Regions from separate parts of the Paenibacillus sp. FSL R5-0623 genome, predicted to be linked through region 2. Evidence: riboswitches for the same ligand, from Rfam matches in the RefSeq annotation. Region 2 holds a riboswitch; the other holds the start of a gene.
What was found. Region 2 has a riboswitch for FMN ahead of MKY92_RS17365 (DMT family transporter). Riboswitches for the same ligand answer to the same signal wherever they lie in the genome.
Positions count from the first base shown of each region.

Region 1: another riboswitch for FMN. It lies ahead of ribD (bifunctional diaminohydroxyphosphoribosylaminopyrimidine deaminase/5-amino-6-(5-phosphoribosylamino)uracil reductase RibD); the one in region 2 lies ahead of MKY92_RS17365 (DMT family transporter).

Region 1 is NZ_CP150233.1:4,399,821-4,403,243, forward strand. Features, by position in the region: gene ribE (riboflavin synthase) at 1-283, opposite strand, end outside; gene ribD (bifunctional diaminohydroxyphosphoribosylaminopyrimidine deaminase/5-amino-6-(5-phosphoribosylamino)uracil reductase RibD) at 345-1,448, opposite strand; FMN riboswitch at 1,772-1,940, opposite strand; gene MKY92_RS19265 (hypothetical protein) at 2,109-3,416, opposite strand.
Region 2 is NZ_CP150233.1:3,973,273-3,976,695, forward strand. Features, by position in the region: gene MKY92_RS17350 (amidohydrolase family protein) at 1-59, opposite strand, end outside; gene MKY92_RS17355 (CGNR zinc finger domain-containing protein) at 171-722, opposite strand; gene MKY92_RS17360 (DinB family protein) at 866-1,366, shown strand; FMN riboswitch at 1,450-1,603, shown strand; gene MKY92_RS17365 (DMT family transporter) at 1,748-2,728, shown strand; gene MKY92_RS17370 (amidase) at 3,038-3,423, shown strand, end outside.

The sequences.
Region 1 (3,423 bases), 430 kb from region 2:
CGCCAAAACGACCGCCTGATTGCATGGCCCGCTCCAGATTAACTTTACTGCCAGATTGCAGCTGACTGAGATTGGTATGGCGATAGGTTTCAGGCATTACATCGGCGGTAAAACCTCCACCTTCGAGCGTTGTGGCAGTTAAGCACACGCCGTTCACTGCTACACTATCACCAATCTTCAGATCGTCCATGATGGCGGAAGCTCCGATATTCAGGACCATCGCTTCGCCTTTCCGACCAATACGCCGGATCTGACCAACTTCTTCCACCAAACCGGTAAACATGCTGCCGCCTCCCTTTTTCAAGTTATAAAGAACCTAACTTGCTTCTTTTAAATTCAATTATTTATTCAGGCCACACCGGAATGCCACCAATGCTGATATTATCTCCAACTTGTTCGATCTCCAACTGATTCAATTGAATGGCCTGATTCATACGTTCCACACCCTCGAATCGGAAGCTTCCAGGTGTATCATAACCGCCTACAATCTTCGGAGCGATAAACATGAGCAGTCGATCAACCAACCGCGCCTCCAGCATGGCTCCATTCAAGGTACCTCCACCTTCAAGCAAAATTGAACCAATGTCACGCTCACCCAACTTGCTAAGTCCGTTTAACAGATCCACACGTGGTCCAGGACCACAGCGTATAATTTCGACGCCGTAGGCTTCCAAACGTTCAGCAGCTTCAGGACTGGCTTCGTCTGTTGTCAGCACCCATGTCGGAGCAAGACCATCCTTAACCATTTTGGCACCTACGGGAAGACGTAACTTGGAATCCACCACAATGCGCACCGGACTAATGCCTTCGACTTGCAAACGGGTTGTAAGTTCCGGATTATCGGCAATCACTGTGTCGACGCCAACCATAATTCCCTGGTGACGATGACGAAGGGCATGCACAATCTCACGAGCAGGCTCGTTCGAGATCCACTTGCTGTCTCCGCTGCGAGTAGCAATTTTCCCATCCAAAGTTGTAGCTGTCTTCAACGTCACAAAAGGTAGACCCGTTGTAATATACTTAATGAATTTTTCATTCATGCGTCTTCCACGCTCACGCAGTACGCCAACTTCAACTTCAATGCCTTGTTGACGAAGCATGCTTATGCCTCTGCCGGATACTTGCGGATTTGGATCTTCACAACATACCACAACACGTTTCACCTTTTCATGAATCAGGCGTTCACTACAAGGTGGCGTCTTGCCATAATGACTACAAGGCTCAAGTGTAACGTATACCGTACTTCCTTCTGCATCACTGCCTGCCATGTTAAGTGCATGCACCTCTGCATGACCGGTTCCACGTTTCAGATGGCTCCCCAGGCCTACAATACGACCTTCTTTTACAACTACACATCCAACGACCGGATTGATGCCCGTCTGTCCCTGTGCTCGTTCCGCCATATCCAATGCCAGTGCCATATAAAATTCATCATTGATCATTTCCAAATCCGTTCACCCCGCGGTTTAAAGTCTTGTTTATTAAAAAATCCCCGTCGAACAATCAGTTCGATGGGGATGATGAGAGACAAATGTCAACAGCAGGAGTGAAATGGATACAGCACGCCAACACTTTGCCTAAAACTTCATTTCGGGCAAGTGAAAATAGACACATACCTTAATGAACATCAATTACAGGTAAAGAGCTTTTAAAGTGCGGCATATGTATGGAACTGTCCGACGTAACCGGATCTTCCCTGCACAGTGCAAGACATCACACATCGTGACCGTGCAGCAATACTCCTGCTGAATGCAAACCTGTTAGGTCTGCACCTCTCCTTCTCCCATCCAGACTATACTGTCGGTTCTGGAATTACACCAGATCAGCCATCTGCCAATGGCAGACAGGTCACGGACTTTGCATCAAGTGCTGGACACATAGGTCCTTACACTTCCTGCATCACCGCCGGTAGGGAATTACACCCTGCCCTGAAGGATTGCTTTCGTTATTACTTGGATGTTAGCACTTTAATGCCAAAAAATCAATTGTTTTTTGTTCCTTTTTGTCACATACTAACTTTAAATAAGCTAAGAAACAACAAAAACCGCTTCCTCTTAAGTGGGTACGGTTTTTGCTTGGAGACACATTTTCACATCCATCGTATCATTCTACATATCAGGAAAACACCAGCTCGCCATATGCTTTAATTCTTTGGCATTATGGAATGGAGTGCGGTCAGGTTCTTGCAGGGGCGAAGTCGGAAGCGGGAACTCTCGTGCGACCCTTCTGATCCAACTTGTGGAATCAATCGCAATAGCCGAGCATTTCCAGCGTCCATTCGCTCTCGGTCGAAATGTCCCATGTAAATCTGCTTTTCTCGGCATCTCTGGAAAGATACCCTCCAGATATTCGACGATGACGCGTTTGTCTCTGACTTCATGACAATAAACTGTCACCCATACACCTTCCCGGACCCGAACAGCATACACATCGCCAGACTGTACCTCCCCGGTACCTGCATCAGGAGATGCCTTTGGCACTTTTCCGCGAACACTTCTCTTCTTCTCCAATACACCTAAGATCGTGTCCTTTACAGCTGGACTCTCATCAGGCTTATCCGCAAGAGATATATTATTCAGATCAAACTCATGAAATATCTTGTTCAGGTTGTTCTCATTAATTCCGACAGATGAATCCCACCACGCCAGAGGGGCCTGCACTTCAACCCGCACATTGGGGCGTGCGTCACGTTGGATATAAGAGGTAAATTCCGTGATCATACCAGGATGCTCCGGCGTATCCAGTATGCCAATCAGAGCTAACGTCTCAAGCAAATCACGGTAGGCATATTCCTTCTGTGTAGGCAAAAGACGTTCCTTCTTGAGCGCTACTGCTGCCTTGCTGTAACGTGTTTTGGGAGGTAACTCGCGCAGCAACGTTAACACCGCACGGAATGTCCAGCGGTCGTAATCATTGGGTATTGGAATCTCCTTCGCGGTAGCCAGTTCTCGAAGTGCCAACACATATCCAAAAGGATCACCGTCCAACGGGGTTCCATTGGTCATCCGCCAATACCATTGCAGCGTCGTGTCGGTTGCTTGATCTACACTTAATCCGCAGATCTTGCAAGTGTTCGAAGATGGATATGGCGTATGTTCATGACTTGGCATACTGCTCGCAATAAGCTTGCCCGTAAGCAACGAGCGCCAGATCATGGGTGCGGACCACAAAGAGGATACAAAAGCCTGCGCTGCATCATTTATCGTCCATTGATTTGCAACTTTTTTCAGCTCAGTAATCGCTTCATCATGTTGCGGACGTACAAATCGATTCGGTTCATGCCCAGCTGCCTCTAACGCTTCTCGATCCTTTACGGACAGACTATCCGGAACGACATGCCGCGATGCCTGCAGTTCTTCATCCCACAACGTGCGCTCACTATAAATTTGTTTTAACAAGCTTAGCTGAGTAACCATATCCAAG
Region 2 (3,423 bases):
GCATCCATCGACAACACACAGCCATTTTTCAACAGATAACTTGTCCGCACAAGACACATCTCCCATCTGATTTGGTTTGAAAGACGATCATATCCTGCTTACGAATCCGTACTGCGTCTGACTATTTTTTCGCTAGTATATATACATTATATAGTTATTGTTAGTATTTATCAATTTTGGGATTTACGTTTCGCCCGAAATCTTCTGACCTTCATCAGATTTCCACACATCTTATCATCACAGTACTTCTGTGTTCTGCTTCGGGTATCATCATAGAACATCCAGCGACAATCCGAATTATCACAGATCCGAATCCTATGCCCTTCTCCCTCCACCAAAGTCGTGGCAAAATCAGCAGCTACCTCAGCCATAACCTGATGCCAATGTGCTTCTACAGCTACCAGTTGGAGTTTCAGTTCCTGATCAATTGTAGTCAATGTTCTTCTCACATGCCCTGCTTCCATAATGCCATTTAACCATTGTTTTTCTATATCCGTTAACGATGCTCCAGAAGACAAGCGGGCTCCAAGAGCCAACAGTTCATTCCTGAAGTTTCTCATGGACAACTCATCTTCGGGTGATGCAGGGACAGAAGCGTTAAGTTGCCATCGCTCCAGAAAGTCTTGCTGCCAGCTCGCCTTCCCAAGCCTGTCCTCTGATCGATCTCCCCCACGCCAGTCGTGATAATCGCTGTTAACAAAATCGGTCCATAACCTGTCCATATATACCTCCGTTCATTGTAACCATCTAAGTTAATAAAGAAGGTTACAACTCATCTTTGATGTGTTATATTAAGTGTAACCTCATTAATCAGTTTTAGCTAGTTACAACACATATCACAATTATACGCAAGGAGGAAAAAGCAATGACAAAAACAACAGCACTAGATGTGTTACGTATTCAAAAGGATGATACTTGGGATCAATGTAATTGGATTGTACCTTTGTCGAAATCCTTGGAGGGTCTTACAGCAGAACAAGCAGCCTGGATTCCACCTTCAGGGGGATTAAGCATCTGGCAGTTGGTTAACCATATGTATTATTACAACCATCGCTTATTATGTCGCATGCAAGGTAAGGAGCCTACCCTTCCTGCTGTTGACTCCAATGAATACACATTTGGGAATCCTGGAGATGCAACGGACGCAGCCGGATGGAATACACTGCTACAGGGTACAACTCGATTAGCCCAACAGTTGCGAGATCAATTGGCTGCACTTCAAGAGTCAGATCTTGAAGCCGCATATATGGATTCCGAAGAGAAATGGGCACACGAACTAGCTCGCTGGGTACTCCATGATGCGTATCACGCAGGTCAGATCGTGCTTCTTCGCAGACAGCAAGGAAGTTGGAAAATCGTTTTCTAAAAAAATGCTTGAACTGCTAGCGCTTACAGGAATAAGATGAACTTATTAATGTTACAACTTGTTCAACACACTATATAATTGAATAGGATCTTCGGGGTAGGGTGCAAATCCCAACCGGCGGTGATGTTCTTCGGAACCAGCCCGCGACTCGCTATTTGTTCTTAACGAAGGACATCTAGCGACTGACTTGGTGTGAATCCAAGGCCGACGGTACAGTCCGGATGAGAGAAGATCAACACATTGACATGCCGTTCACGGGAAGGCCTCTTTCCTGACGCATGTCCTTGGATGAGCCCCCGTTTATTTGGTATATACCAAAACGGGGGCTTTTGTCGATTTTGCCAACTGAAGATTCCTTGTTCTGACGAAGGAGTCCTGAATATGGAAAAGACATCAGCAGCATCACCTGTTTACCGCAAGGAACGAAGTAATACCGGATTCTGGCTTGTAGTTCTCGGCGCCGCCTTATGGGGTGTCGACCCACTCTTCCGCATTATTTTGCTAAATACGATGACATCCACGCAGATTGTACTGGTGGAACATATCATCGTCAGTCTTATTGCCATTCCCGTGCTGTGGAAATTCCGGTCTGACCTGAAGAACCTGCGCGCTCGCCACTGGATTGCCGTGATTTTTATCTCATGGGGAGGATCAGCACTCGCAACGGTATTGTTCACCATGGCACTAACACATAACGATCCAAATACGGTGCTTTTATTGCAAAAAATGCAACCCCTCTTCGCTATCGTGCTGGCTAAACTATTATTAAAAGAAACCTTGCCTCGTCGCTTCGGTGGATTGTTCTTCATTGCATTAGCAGGAACGTACCTGCTTACATTTGGCTTCACATTGCCATTAGGTAACTGGGACAACTGGATTCATGCTGGAAGCTTGTTATCCCTTGGGGCTGCTGCCTTATGGGGAGGTTCAACCGTAATGGGCCGATTGATGCTGGGGCAGGCGCGTTATGAAACGGTCACCTCCCTTCGCTTTGTCGTTGCTCTCCCGCTCCTGATCTTTATGACGTGGAATGAAGGTGCGGCATGGACGTTTCCGTCCGGAACGGGTGAACAGGCTGCTGTCATCCTCAACATTCTTGGTCAGGCATTGTTACCAGGTTTGCTCAGTCTTCTGTTGTATTACAAAGGTCTGTCGTCAACCAAAGCATCTGTTGCAACACTCGCAGAACTTAGCTTCCCGATGGCGGGTGTGTTGGTGAACTGGATTGCTTTCCGTACACTGATTACATGGGAGCAGCTGCTTGGTTTTATCCTGATCTGGGTGGCCCTCTTCGCCATTTCCAGACAGCAGGAAAGATCATCAACTGCGGCTGATGCTGCACCGAAGTTGCGTACAGAGTAAGTGGATATATCTGAGGTTCACATATAAACAAATAGTCAAATATAAAATAAAACCATTGCACATCAAATTAGATGAGCAGTGGTTTTTTCATTTCCATTACTCGATCATTTTCTCAATTAGCAATATGAGCTATTAACCCTGTGCTTTATTTCTATATCGCAAATCCTCCCCTCCTTTCCCTCCAACCTCATAACGAATATCCATATCATCGCACTACGTCTCTTCTATGTTTTGTCTTTTGTCCAATCCGGTGGTACGATGACATATGGAATAAACAGATGAATTATATTCAGAGAGGAACGATCATTAATGTCTTCATTCTCATATACCTCCTACGACGCCGTAGGTTTAGCTGAACTGATCCGATCCCGGGAAGTATCCCCTGTTGAAATGCTGGAAGCGGCGTTTGCACGCCTTGAAGAAGTGAATCCGCAACTTAATGCGGTTATTCGTACATATGAAAATCACGCACGGGAGGAAGCCGGTTTGGTTCGCCCTGGAGAACAACCTTTTGCCGGTGTGCCCCTGCTCCTGAAAGATATTTCGCAATCCTTGGAAGGTGAATTTCTGACTTCAGGCTCACGTTTGTTCAGCGAGCATCGCGCGTTACGCAATTCCAATTTTGTCACTCGACTCCGTGATGCAGGCTTTATCTTCATAGGACATACCAATACACCTGAATTTGGTTTGAAAAA